One region of the Pseudorhizobium sp. NPDC055634 genome, then DNA from elsewhere that is predicted to be linked to it. Evidence: predicted binding sites of a transcription regulator. Region 1 holds the regulator's gene; the other holds the start of a gene.
The links. The regulator PhoB, encoded in region 1, activates phosphate uptake and scavenging genes when phosphate is short. The targets are predictions, from matches to a motif close to TGTCATNNANCTGTCAT.

Region 1 (7,156 bases):
CGGGAACATATCCTTCACCATCGCGTTTGTGGGGTCATCAACGGCGCCACTCGCCAGCGGAGAAACAAATGCTGAAAAGCCTGACCAACATGGGCCTCGCCCTCGCCCTGACATTCGGTGCCGTCGCCACGACCGCACAGGTTGCCTCTGCACAGGATCTGGAACTGCGCATCGGACCGGATGGCGTCCGTCCGGTCATCCGGGACCGCGATCGTGATCGCGACCGGGATCGTGATCGCCGCCGCGACGAGTGCAGCCCGCGCCTCGCACTTTCCATCGCCCGCGATGCCGGATTGCGGCGCGCCGAGGTGACCCGGATTACCCGCAGGACGGTGACCGTCGAGGGCTTCGCGCGTCGCGGTCCCGAGCGGATGGTCTTCGCGAACGAGCGCGGCTGCCCCGAGCTCTGATTTCTTATTCGGCTGGGTCCCTCGCGGCCCGTGCCAAGGATCCCGCCCCTGCTGCTCGACGGGGGCGGGATTTTTTCATGCTTTCACAGAACCTACATCAACCTGACATGACGGCTTCATGAAGCGCGCCTAGTTGACCCCTCAGCTGGAATAGGGGGAAACAGGATGCGACTGACGAACCTCACGCGGGTATTTGGCGCCCGCACCGCGGTTGACGCCGTCACCCTGGAGATCCCGCAGGGCCAGATGGTCGGGGTCATCGGCCGCTCCGGCGCCGGCAAGTCCACGCTGCTCCGTATGATGAACCGGCTCACGGACGCATCCTCCGGCACCATCCATTTCGGCGACCTCGAAGTCTCGGCCCTGCGCGGAAGCGAGCTTCGGCGATGGCAGCGCGACTGCGCGATGATCTTCCAGCAGTTCAATCTCGTGCCGCGGCTCGACGTCCTCACCAATGTCCTTCTCGGAAGGCTCAATCACCGGTCGACGGTGAAGAGCATCCTCAACGTCTTCACCCGGGAAGAGCGCATCATGGCGATCGCCGCGCTGGAGCGGCTCGGCATCGAGCAGACGGCGCTGCAGCGGGCCGGCACGCTTTCCGGTGGCCAGCAGCAGCGCGTCGCGATCGCCCGCGCCCTGATGCAGGCGCCCCGCCTCGTCCTGGCCGACGAGCCGATCGCCTCGCTCGATCCCCTCAACGCGAAGATCGTCATGGATGCCCTGCGCGACATCAACGAGCGCGAGGGCATCACCGTCGTCACCAATCTCCATACGCTCGACACGGCGCGCGCCTATTGCGAGCGCATTATCGGCATGGCCGGCGGACGGGTGGTCTTCGACGGCGCGCCGGGCCAGCTGACGGCCGCCGCGATCCGGGAGATTTACGGTTCCGATCGCGCCGGGGCCGGTATCGACGAGACGATGACCTCCACCAGCATCAACATTCCCGCGGCCGTCGAAGCGGCTGCGCGCCCATCCGGTGGCCTTGGCGCGCTGGCCTCGGCCACCGCCTGAACCGCCCCCGATCGTAACGCCCGCGTCAAGGGCATCCCGAGAAAAGCTGCTCCGGTTCGCCGGACGAAACAGGAGAGACCTCATGCTGAAGAAACTTCTGCTTGCCACCGCGGCGCTCGCCGCGCTTGCCGGCAATGTCATGGCCGAAGACCTGAAGGAATTCCGGATCGGCATCATCGGCGGCGAAAACGAAGCCGACCGCCTGCGCAACTACCAGTGCATGATCGACCAGCTGCCGGCCGTCCTCGGCGTCGAGAAGGTCTCGCTCTTCCCGGCCGCCGACTATGACGGCACGATCCAGGGCCTCCTCGGCGGCACGCTGGATTACGCGGAACTGGGCGCGTCAGGCTATGCGAAGGTCTACCTGGAGAACCCGGACGCGGTGGAGCCCATCCTGACCACGGTCCAGACGGACGGCTCCATGGGCTATCACACGATCATGGTCGCGCGGAAGGATTCCGGCATGACCAGGGTCGAGGACATCAAGGGCAAGAAGCTCGGCTTCGCAGATCCCGACTCGACCTCGGGCTACCTGATCCCGACCGTCACCCTGCCTGAAGCCCTCGGCGGCAAGCCCGTCAAGGAAGTCGTGGCCGAGACCGGCTTCGGCGGCGGCCACGAAAACCTCGTGCTGGAAGTCCTCAAGGGCACGTTCGATGCCGGCACCACCTTCGGCTCCGGCGTCGGCGAGTTCAAGGACGGCTACACGTCGGGCAACCTGCGCAAGATGGTCGACAAGGGCATCCTCAACATGGACGACCTCGTCGAGCTGTGGAAATCGCCGCTGATCCCGAACGGGCCGATCGTCGTCCGCTCCTCGATGAACGACGACATGAAGGCGAAGTTCAAGGAATTCATGCTGGCCCTGCCGAAGACCGACGCGGCCTGCTTCTCCGCCATCCAGGGCGGCGACTTCACCGGCTTCGCCGAAGTCGACGTCAACTTCTACAAGCCGATCATCGACGCCCGCAGGGCAACGATCGGCGGCTGATCGCCCCCCTGTCGAGGCCGCCGCGGAATGGTCGCGGCGGCCCTTTCTCGCAACAGCTGATCCGGGATGGCGCCATGCCGACTTCCGTCATGAAACCGACGCTCGGCGAAAGCGGCGCGCTCGTCGAACGTCACTGGCAGCAGCTCGCGCGCGAGCGGCGCTTCTACACGATCCTGTGCTCCGCACTCCTGCTGATGGTCGTCTCGGGCTCGCTCTGGTTCGCCAACGACAGCAATGCCGGCAAGTTCTTCGACAGGCTTCCCTATTTCTTCGACTTCGTCGGCCAGCTGATCCCGAGGGACGGCATGGAAGTGTGGCGGGCCCTGTTCGACCTGCCCTCCCCCTACGACGACGGCAGCCTGAAATACAATTATCCGGAGGGGCGGCTCTACCTGACGGAGAGCCTCTACCTGCCCGAATATGTCCACCAGATGCTGGTGACGCTCAACATCGCGGTCGCCGCGACGGGCATCGGACTGGTCTTCGGCTTCATCCTCTCCTTCCTCGCGGCGAAGAACATGACCCCCAGCCCCTGGATACGCGGGCCGGTCCGCCGGCTGATGGAACTGCTCCGGGCCTTTCCGGAAGTGGTGATCGCCGGCTTTTTCCTGGCCATCTTCTCGATCGGGCCGATCCCGGCGCTGATCGCCGTCTCGATCCACACGGTGGGGGCGCTCGGCAAGCTGTTCTTCGAGGTGATCGAGAATGCCGACATGAAGCCCGACGAGGGCCTGAAGGCGGTCGGGGCGAACTGGCTGGAACGATCCTGGTTCGGGATGGTGCCGCAGGTCATGCCGAACTTCATGAGCTATTTCCTGCTGCGCCTGGAGATCAACGTGCGGGCCTCCACGATCATCGGCGCCGTCGGCGGCGGCGGCATCGGCGAACTGCTGCGCCTCTCCATCGGGCAGGGCCACGAGGCCAAGACGCTGGCGATCGTCCTGCTGCTGCTTTTGACGATCGTCGCCGTGGACCAGTTTTCCGCATGGCTGCGCCGCAGGCTCGTCGGCGACCAGGCCTTCCACGCAATCTGAACGAGGGCTGGCATGACCATTCTCAACGCGGCCGAAATGGACGCCCTGGCGTCCCGCTACCCCGAACTCCTCCAGCGCTCCGCCTGGCAGCGGTATCGCGTCCCCATCATCGCCACGGCGGCCCTCGCCTACTTCGTCTTCGCGTGGTGGTTCTTCGCCGTTGGCAAGGTCGTCTCCTCCGCCAACTGGGGGCTCGCGGGCAACTACCTCGCCGACTGGGTCTCCTACGAAATCCGCCCCGACATCGACATCGCCCCGGACGGCGCGATGCGGATCACCTATCCGCGCTTCGACCCGATCGGCCCGAACCCCAATCCCGACTGGCTCGAGGCACGCCGCGAAACGGTGACGCGCAGGATCGAGGTCCCGGCGGTAACCGCACCGGCTGCCGCCCCGCAGCCGTCGTCGAGCTTCAGCTTCATGGCGCCCGCGCCCTCCCCCCGGCAGTTGTCGCTACCGGTCCCGGTCGCCGAGACCCGCACCGAGGAAGTCGTGACCGAGGCCCTGGTGCTGATGGGTCCTTCCCGTACGATCGACGTCAGGCCGGACCGGGTCGTCCTCACGCGCGGCGAGGAGACGGTGACGCTGCTTCTCGATCGCGACGCGGAGGACGTGATCGCCCACGAGCCCTTGCCGGAATGGGTCGAGCAGCGCTCGGCCGGCGGCCGGGTCACCGCCTATTTCGGCTTCTCCGGATGGGCCGACATCAGCGACGACCGGGTGCGCATCCGCAAGCGCTTCCTCGGCTGGGAGAACTTCCTCTTCGACACGAATTCCGCCTTCTTCGGGAAGTCGGCGGGCGAAGTCGCCGGGCTGATCTTCGGCGGCGAACGGATCGATCCCGCCCGCAGCAACCTGTCGCTCGCCTGGAACGACATCCTCTACAACCCGTCCTGGCAGCATCTCGACGTCTGGACCAAGCTCCTGCAGACGATCGTCATGGCCTTCATCGGCACGCTCTTCGCGATGATCGTGGCCTTCCCGCTCTCCTTCATCGCGGCGCGCAACATCGTCCACAACCGGCCGGTCAACCAGATCGCCAAGCGGCTGTTCGACTTCCTGCGCTCCGTCGACATGCTGATCTGGGCGCTGTTCTTCACCCGCGCCTTCGGCCCGGGGCCGCTCGCCGGCATATCCGCCATCTTCTTCACCGACACGGGGACGCTCGGCAAGCTCTATGCCGAGGCGCTGGAGAACATCGACGACCGGCAGCGGGAGGGCGTCCGCTCGGTCGGCGCGCCGCCGCTCGCGGTCCAGCGCTTCGGCGTGCTGCCGCAGGTCATGCCCGTCTTCGCCTCCCAGGCGCTCTACTTCTGGGAATCGAACACCCGCTCGGCCACCATCATCGGCGCAGTCGGCGCCGGCGGCATCGGCCTGAAGCTGTGGGAGGCGATGCGCACCAATTCCGACTGGGAGAACGTCGCCTACATGGTGCTCCTCATCCTCATCGTCGTCTTCCTCTTCGACGGGATCTCGAACGCCCTGCGTTCGCGGCTGATGGGTCGGGAGCGGTAGAGACCGGAAGCCGCCCAGGGCGACGCAGTCCAGAGCCGCGCAGGAGACGGTCGCGGCTCTTTCCTTTCCGTAGATCCCTTCCATAGATCCCCTACCCGCGGCCCTCCGCCGGCACGCCGAAACGGAAAAGGCAGCCGGCATGATGCCGACTGCCTTCCTTATTCCAGCCCGCACCGCGCGGTGAGCCGGCGCCTAGCTTTCCAGCGAATAGCCGGCGCCGCGGACCGTGCGGATGACATCCGGCATGTTGGAGAAGTTGAGGGCCTTGCGCAGGCGCCCGACATGGACGTCCACCGTGCGCTCGTCGACGTAGATGTCGTGGCCCCAGACACCGTCGAGCAATTGTGCGCGCGAATAGACGCGTCCCGGCGCCGACATCAGGAATTCCAGCAGGCGGAACTCCGTCGGCCCCAGCCGGACCTCGCGGCTCTTCCTGTGGACGCGGTGGGTTTCCCGGTCGAGCTCGATATCGCCGCAGCGCAGAACCGTCGACAGCACCTCGGGCTTGGCGCGGCGGAGCATGGCCCTGACGCGGGCCATCAGTTCGGGCGTCGAGAAGGGCTTCACGACATAGTCGTCGGCGCCCGTGGCGAGCCCGCGCACGCGTTCGCTCTCCTCGCCCCGCGCCGTCAGCATGATGATCGGCAGGCGCTCCGTCTCCCGCCGCTGGCGAAGGCGACGGCAGAGCTCGATGCCGGAGACACCGGGAAGCATCCAGTCGAGGATGAGGAGGTCCGGAACCCGCTCCTGGAGGCGCAGCTCGGCCTCGTCGCCCTTCACGATGGTCTCCACCTCGTAGCCTTCGGCCTCGAGATTGTAGCGAAGAAGCACGCTGAGGGCTTCCTCGTCCTCAACGACGGTAATCTTTGCGTGCATGGTCGGCCCCGCGATCCTACTCCTCGCCCAGCACGGTGCTGAGCGTGGTCGACCGGTCGTCCTTGGGGCGCTCACCCTCCGGCTGCGATCCGGTCGCCATGTAATAGATCGTCTCGGCGATGTTGGTCGCGTGGTCGCCGATCCGCTCGATATTCTTGGCGCAGAACAGCAGATGGGTGCAACTGGTTATGTTGCGCGGGTCCTCCATCATGTAGGTGAGGAGTTCGCGGAACAGCGAGGTGTACATTGCGTCGATTTCCTCGTCGCGCTCGCGGATCGCTTCGGCCTTCTCGGCCGAGCGGGTCACGTAGACGTCGAGGACTTCCTTGAGCTGCACCAGCGCGAGGTCGGAAAGATGCTCGATCCCGCGCGCCAGGTTGCGCGGGATGCCCGTTTCCTGGACCGCGATCACCCGCTTGGCCGTGTTCTTGCCGAGGTCGCCGACGCGCTCGAGGTCCGCTGCGATGCGCAGAGAGCCGATGATCTCGCGCAGGTCTGCCGCGACGGGCTGGCGCTTGGCGATCGTCAGGATCGCCTTCTCGCCGATCTCGCGCTCCGCATGGTCGAGCACCACGTCGTCCGAAATCACCTTCTGGGCCAGCGCCGCGTCGGAGTTGACGAGCGCGCGAACCGCATCGCTGCACATCTGTTCGGCGAGCCCGCCCATCTCGGAGATCCGGCGGGCCAGGTATTTCAGCTCCTCGTCGAAGGCCGACGTGATATGGGTTGATGGCATGATCCAGTTCCTCAGTGTCTTCGTATCGGGCGCCTGACCGCGGATCAGCCGAAGCGACCCATGATGTAGTCCTGCGTGCGCTGGTCGTTCGGGTTGGTGAACATCTTGTCCGTATCGTCCTCCTCCACGAGGTGGCCGAGATGGAACATCGCCGTGCGCTGCGAGACGCGGGCCGCCTGCTGCATCGAATGGGTGACGATGACGATCGAGTAGTTCGCCCGCAGTTCGTGGATCAGTTCCTCCACCCTTGCCGTGGCGATCGGGTCGAGCGCCGAACAGGGCTCGTCCATGAGGATGACTTCCGGCGAGACTGCGACCGCGCGGGCGATGCACAGGCGCTGCTGCTGGCCGCCCGAAAGCCCGGTTCCCGCCTCGTGCAGCCGGTCCTTCACCTCGTTCCAGAGACCCGCCTTTTGCAGGCTGCTCTCGACGATCTGGTCCAGTTCCGCCTTCGAGCGCGCCAGGCCGTGGATGCGCGGACCGTAGGCGACGTTCTCGTAGATGGACTTCGGGAACGGGTTGGGCTTCTGGAAGACCATGCCGACGCGGGCACGCAGTTCCACGACGTCGATGTCCGGGT
Region 2 (7,156 bases), on a different contig from region 1:
GCATCGACGGCTGGGAATACCGCGACGGCGACCGCAGGGACGACCGGCGGAGCGACCGCGACCGTCGCGATCGTCGCGACCGCGACGACGATACGCGCATCATCATCTCGATCGACAACCGCACCATCGTCCGCGGCGACGATTCCCGCCGCTTCTACCGCGATGGCGGCGACGTCTACTACGAGCGCCTGCCGGGCGACCGTTACCGCGAGATCGTGGAGCGTCCCGACGGGGTACAGGTCGTAACCATCCGCAACAGCTACGGCGTCGTCGTGCAGCGCTCGCGCATCATCGACGACGAGGAATACGTGCTCTACTACGCTCCCGACCTCTACGAGGAAGAGGAGTATGTGTGGCGCGATCCCGGCCGGGAACTGCCGCCGATGCGCCTGACCGTGCCGCTGAGCGAGTACATCATCGATACGTCCAGCGATCCGGATCGTGACTATTACGAGTTCCTGGAACTGCCGCCGGTCGAGCGCGTCGAGCGCGTCTACTCGATCGACGAGGTGAAGTATTCGGCCCGCGTCCGCGACAAGGCGCGCCGCATCGACCTCGACACGGTCAAGTTCGCGACCGGCAGCGCCGAAATCCCGATGAACCAGGCGACGTCGCTGCGGAAGGTCGCCGATGCGATGAAGAAGATCCTCGACGACAATCCCGCCGAGACCTTCCTCATCGAGGGCCACACGGATGCGGTCGGTTCGGATGATAGCAACCTCATCCTCTCCGACGAGCGGGCCGAATCGGTCGCCGTCGTCCTGGCCGAGGCCTTCGGCATCCCGCCGGAAAACCTCACCACGCAGGGCTATGGCGAACGCTACCTCAAAATCAGGACCGAGGGTCCGGAGCAGGAGAACCGCCGCGTCACCATCCGCCGCATCACGCCGCTGGTGAAGCCGGTCGCCTCCAGGTAACCGGAAGACAAGATCGACGAGAAAAGCCGCCGGAGCGATCCGGCGGCTTTTTTGCGTTCCGTAAGAGGCGATGTCGTTGGGGGGGGCGGGACGGGCCTTGGCCAACCGGATTGCGAGGCTCAGGTCCTGCCGCGCCGGACTATCCCGGCAGCCGCGCCGGTCCAGGCAGCGCCGCGACCGGCTCCTCGTCCGGGGCTTCCGCCTCGGGGACGGCGGGGAAGAAGCGCTCCCGGGCGAACTGATGGCCGAAGATCATGTCGTACTGCAGGAGATGATAGTCCTGAAGCGTCGGCGGCGCCTTGCGGCCGCCGTCCGACCAGCCGGGATGGGCCTCGCCGGCGGTATTCACCAGCATGTAGCGGTCGATGACGGAATAGCGGCTCGCGACCTCGCCGAGAAAGCCGGTGTAGAAGGGATCGCTGAAGCCCGCCGACGTCACGACCTGATGGGGCAGAAGGGCGGGGCTGATCGTTCCGACGTCCGTCTTCGCGCCCGTCTTCGAGGACCAGATGACGAGAGGCGTCTCGTGTTCGGCGCGCATGGTCTGAAGCGGCGCGCGGCGGCTCGCGACGGCGTCCGGCATGTAGCCGCTTTCGACGAAAGCCTTGCCGAGCGGCGGCAGGTGGTCACCGAACAGCACGATGATCGTCTCCCGACGGCGCCCGCTTGCCCAGTCCATCAGCCTGGCGAGGCTGGTGTCGGCTTCCCGCACCCCTTCCGCATAGGTCTCCACCTGCTGCGTCGCAGTCTCCGACAGGGTGCTCCGAAGCCCGACCTCGCGGGTCTCGTATCGCGTCGCCTCGTAGGGTCCGTGTCCCTGGAGGGTGACGGCGAACAGAAAAAGGGGTTGCTCAGTCTCTTCGCCGATCTGGATTATCTGGTCCATGAGCGCGGTGTCGGAGGCGAACATCCCGCGCTTTTCGAGCTCCGGCAGTTCCGCCTGCGCCAGGAAGCGGTCGAAACCGAGGTGCTGGTAGACGTTGCTGCGGTTCCAGAACCATCCCTCGAATGGGTGGACGGCGACCGACGAATAGCCCTTCTGCCTGAAGAAGGAGGCGAGCGAGGGAAGCGGGCGGCGGACATATTGCTGGTAGGGAATGCTGCCATAGGGGAGGAAGGCATTGGAGAAGCCGGTCAGCGCCTCGAACTCGACATTGGCCGTCATTCCCCCAAACTCCGGCGAGAAGATGTTGCCCGCCTGGTTGGCGCGCAGCGTCGGCATGGGATCGGTCGAAAAATCGACGCCCGGAAGCCGCGTCGGGTCCCAGAGCGATTCGCTCATGATGACGATCACGTCCGGCGGCGGCTTGGTCGAAACCGCAAAGGCGGAAGGGTCGAGCGCGATCGCATCGACCGCATCGACGCCGTAGCCCGCGGGCGGCGAGACGTGGGACATGGGAAGATTGAAGGCGAAGGCGATCAGGAAGCCGTTATGGCTGTAGTTCGCCGCCTGGTCCCACATCATCGGCGTGATCGAGAGCCGGTCGCGCAGCCAGGAATAGTCCGTGTACTTCATCATCGGCGTGAAGCCGACGAGGAAGGGGAGCGAGACGACCAGGCGGAAGATCCGTGCGCGGGAAGAAAGCAGCGGGAACCGGTTCCAGGCAAAGAGGGCGCAATAGGCAAGGATGCCTGCCATCACCAGCGCGGCGCCACAGAGGGCTGCCGCCATCAGCGGCTGGGCGCTCACCATGACCGGCAGCAGTTCCTTGATCTGGCGGGCGAAGAGAAGGTCCGACGGATAGAGCGGGTCGGAAAGATACTGCTGCTTCTCGCCGGAGATGAAGGCGAGGATCAGCGCGACGGGGGCGATCACCAGCAGCGACCGGAATGCCCGCCCCATCAGGACGTCGCAGCCGAACGCGACCACGAAGATCACGGCAATCGTCGTCATCCCCGGCAGCGACGTGAGGAAGGAGGGTATGGTCTCGTAGGGCCGGCCGGAGAGCGCCTCCACCGCGGCCACCAGAGCGGCGGCGACGGCAAGAAGCGTTGAAATGACGGTGAGATGATGGATGGCGGAAGGGAGGCGTGCCGCATTGCTGTCCAAAAGTAATTCTTGCTCGGCGGCCTTTGCCAATGTCGTACTCCATGCATTTCAGATGTCGTGGAGCCGTCACATAACTGTCATGAACGTGAGGTGAACCGGTCGGGGCAGGAAAAGTTTCCATCGGGCCGGCGCGGTCTCAAGAAGCCCGGCGTTGCTCCGTTCCCGAGGCTGCGGTAGACCAGAGACATGACCCAGGAAAACAACTCCGAAGCCCGCACGCTGCGTATCGCCATCGCCCAGATCAACCCGACCGTGGGAGACGTCGTCCAGAACCTCGCAAGAGCCCGCGAGGCAAGGTCCGAAGCCGCCGGTGCCGGTGCAGACCTGGTGGTCTTCACCGAACTCTTCATCTCCGCTTATCCGCCGGAAGACCTGGTCCTGAAGCCGTCCTTCCTGAAAGCCTGCCTTCAGGCGGTCGAGGCGCTGGCCGGCGATACCGCCGACGGCGGGCCGGGCGTCGTCATCGGCTTTCCGCAGCAGGGCGACACCGGCCGCCACAATTCCATCGCCGTGCTGGATGAGGGGAAAATCCTCGCCATCCGGGACAAGGTGGACCTGCCCAATTACGGGGAATTCGACGAGAAGCGGGTCTTCGTCGCCGGCGAGATGCCGGGGCCGGTGAATTTCCGCGGCGTGCGCCTCGGCATTCCGATCTGCGAGGACATCTGGGGCGACCTCGGCGTCTGCGAGACGCTCGCCGAAAGCGGCGCGGAAATCCTGCTGTCGCCGAACGGTTCTCCCTATTATCGCGGCAAGGTGGACGTCCGCCACCAGGTGGTCCTCAGGCAGGTGATCGAGACAGGCCTGCCGCTGATCTATGCCAACCAGCTGGGCGGGCAGGACGAACTCGTCTTCGACGGCGCAAGCTTCGCCTTCAATGCCGACAGGACGCTCGCCTTCCAGATGAGCCAGTTCGAACCGGCCGTCACCGTCACCGACTGGCGCAAGACGCCGGACGGCTGGCGCTGCGCCAACGGGCCGATGGCACGCCTGCCGGAGAAGGAGGAAGCCGATTACCGGGCCTGCGTCCTCGGCTTCCGCGACTACGTCAACAAGAACGGCTTTAAGTCGGTCGTCCTCGGCCTCTCGGGCGGCATCGATTCGGCCGTCTGCGCCGCGATCGCCGTGGATGCGCTGGGCGAGGAGCGGGTGCGCACGGTAATGCTGCCCTATCGCTACACGTCGGAGGAATCGCTCAAGGATGCGGCCGATTGCGCCAAGGCGCTCGGAACGCGCTACGACATCGTCTCCATCGCCGAGCCGGTCGAGGGTTTCCTGTCGTCGCTCTCGGAGCTTTTCGAGGGGACGGACGAGGGGATCACCGAGGAGAACCTCCAGAGCCGCACGCGCGGGACGATCCTCATGGCGATCTCCAACAAGTTCGGCTCCATGGTGGTCACCACCGGCAACAAGTCGGAAATGTCGGTGGGCTATGCGACGCTCTACGGCGACATGAACGGCGGCTTCAACCCGATCAAGGACCTCTACAAGATGCAGGTCTATGCGATTGCCGACTGGCGCAATCGCAATGTGCCGCCAAACGTGCTGGGGCCGACGGGCATCGTCATTCCGCAGAACATCATCGCCAAGGCGCCGTCCGCGGAACTGCGGCCGAACCAGACCGACCAGGATTCGCTGCCGCCCTATCCGGTGCTCGACGATATCCTGGAATGCCTGGTCGAACAGGAAATGTCGGTCGAGGAGATCGTCGCGCGCGGCCATGACGTTGCCACCGTCCACCGCATCGAGCATCTCCTCTACCTCGCGGAATACAAGCGGCGGCAGTCGGCGCCGGGCGTGAAGATCACGAAGAAGAACTTCGGCCGGGACCGGCGCTACCCGATCACCAACCGTTTCCGCGATCGCTAGGGGATGCGCAGCTCCGTCGAGATATTCGACCTTGCCGCGCGACAGCACAGGGTCGTCTGGCAGACGGAGACGCTCTTCGAGGCGCCCAACTGGTCTCCCTGCGGGCGCTACCTCCTGCTCAACAGTGACGGGCTGATGTACAGACTGGCGGTCGACGGCGGCACGGGGCCGGAACCGCTGGACACCGGCTTTGCGAGGCAATGCAACAACGATCACGGCATTTCCCCGGACGGATCGCTGATCGCGATTTCCGACAAGGCGGAGTTCTCAAAGTCGGCCATCTACGTACTGCCGGCGACCGGCGGCGAACCCCGGCTCGTGACGAGGAACCTGCCGTCCTACTGGCACGGCTGGTCGCCGGACGGGCGGCAATTCGCCTATTGCGGCATCCGGGACGATCTCTTCGACATCTATACGATCGACGTGGACGGCGGCGACGAGAACCGGCTGACCTTCGGCGAAGGCCGCAATGACGGGCCCGACTATTCGCCCGACGGACGCTGGATCTACTTCAATTCCAGCCGCAGCGGCCTGATGCAGATCTGGCGGGTGCCGGCTGCGGGAGGAACGGCCGAGCGGGTGGTCGAAACCGGGCACGGGGACTGGTTTCCGCATCCGTCACCGACCGGGGACAAGGTGATCTTTCTCTCCTACGAACCGGAGGTCTTCGACCATCCGCGCGACCAGCCGGTGCGGATCCGGATGATGGATCCGGATGGACGCAACGTGGAGACGCTGTTCGAACTCTTCGGCGGGCAGGGGACGATGAACTCGCCCAACTGGGCGCCGGACGGCAGGGCATTCGCCTATGTCCGCTATTTTCCGGCAAGCGCCTCCGCCTGAACCGTCCCGCTCACGGTACCGGCCGGGCTCCGCTCTCCGCCGGATTGGCAAGGTCGATGCCGGTCTCGTCGGGTAGAAAGGCCGGGCCGACCGAACGAACCTGCCTCGACGGATCATAGGGTCTCTCAGGCGGGGCCAGAGGCAGAGGCTCGATCCCCGTCGGTCGTCCCCGTTCCGCATCAGGCGAGAGGCGCGTGATGCTGGAATGCGGCTTGGCGGAGCCCCGGTTCTCGGTGGCGGGGGCAGGATCGGCGGCAACGGGAACCGGGACAGGAGCGCGGTCGGAGGATTCGTCCGCATGACAGCCGTTCGCCTGCAGCGCACCGAGAACGGCGCTGCGCTCCGGGCTCGGGCGCAGGATCTGCCGGGCGGCGGAGCGCTGGGCGGCGACGGCGTCCCGCATCGCTTCCGCCTCCTTCAAGGCGCCTGAAAGGTCAGTGCAGATGTCGTCCTGGCGCCCGAGCGTGACAATGCTGCGGCCGCACCGCGCCCGGCGCATTTCGGTCCGCAGCTGCCGGATCTCGGCGTCCAGGTCGCGCAGCGCCTCGGCATGCCGGCGCACCTCGGACGTGCTTCCGATCACCTGCGGCAGGGTCGCGAGGTGCCTCTGCAGCGTCCGGCAGATGTCCGGAGTTTCGGCCGCCGCCACCAGCGGCACCAGCGCAAGGGACGCGATCATGGCAAGACGAGGAAACACGCTCCCTCCGGTGGTGAAATCTCTCCCGGCGATGATCGGTGCCGCCGGTTGAGATTGTCATAACAGGACGGCGTTCAGCCCTGCGAGGCCTCGACCACCGCGAGCGCCGCCATGTTGACGACCCCGCGCGACGTCACCGAGGTCGACAGGATGTGGGCGGGAAGGGCCGCGCCGAGGAGAATGGGACCGACATGCAGCGCGTCCATCATCGTCCGCACGATGCCGAGCGATATGTTGGCGGCGTCGAGGTTCGGGAAGACGAGGAGGTTGGCTTCGCCGGTCAGGGTGCTGTCGGGCATGGCGCGCTTGCGCAGCGGTTCCGAAAGCGCCGAGCCGCCCTGCATCTCGCCGTCGACCTCCAGGTCGGGCGCCTGCTGGCGCAGGAGCGCCAGCGCCTCGCGCATCTTGGCGGCACTTTCGGAATGGCGGGATCCGAAGTTGGAATGGCTGACGAGCGCCGCCTTCGGCGCGATGCCGAACCGGCGGATTTCCTGCGCCGCCAGCATGGTCATCTCGGCGATCTCCGCCGCAGACGGGTTGTAGGTGACGAATGTGTCGGTGAAGAAGATCGCGCCGCGCTGGGAGATCAGCAGGCTCATGCCGGCGAAGGCGCGCACGCCCGGGCGCTTGCCGATGATCTGGTCGACATCGCGCAGGTGCTTGTCGAAGCGGCCCTCAACGCCGCAGATGAGCGCGTCGGCATCGCCGCGGCGAACGGCAAGGGCGCCGATCACCGTGTTGTTGGTGCGCACGATCGTGCGGGCCGCCTCCGGATTGACG

Region 2: a site for PhoB is predicted at 3,032-3,048, ahead of ACWGPT_RS18860 (LTA synthase family protein). Genes of this name have one in related genera too.

The regions. Positions count from the first base shown of each region.
Region 1 covers NZ_JBSHHW010000004.1:116,572-123,727, reverse strand. The annotation lists gene ACWGPT_RS07965 (hypothetical protein) at 69-410, shown strand; gene phnC (phosphonate ABC transporter ATP-binding protein) at 576-1,424, shown strand; gene phnD (phosphonate ABC transporter substrate-binding protein) at 1,507-2,415, shown strand; gene phnE (phosphonate ABC transporter, permease protein PhnE) at 2,490-3,449, shown strand; gene phnE (phosphonate ABC transporter, permease protein PhnE) at 3,462-4,964, shown strand; gene phoB (phosphate regulon transcriptional regulator PhoB) at 5,157-5,840, opposite strand; gene phoU (phosphate signaling complex protein PhoU) at 5,857-6,576, opposite strand; gene pstB (phosphate ABC transporter ATP-binding protein PstB) at 6,621-7,156, opposite strand, start outside.
Region 2 covers NZ_JBSHHW010000013.1:109,251-116,406, forward strand. The annotation lists gene ACWGPT_RS18855 (OmpA family protein) at 1-917, shown strand, start outside; gene ACWGPT_RS18860 (LTA synthase family protein) at 1,057-2,967, opposite strand; gene ACWGPT_RS18865 (NAD+ synthase) at 3,154-4,836, shown strand; gene ACWGPT_RS18870 (TolB family protein) at 4,840-5,679, shown strand; gene ACWGPT_RS18875 (hypothetical protein) at 5,690-6,376, opposite strand; gene ACWGPT_RS18880 (NADP-dependent malic enzyme) at 6,451-7,156, opposite strand, start outside.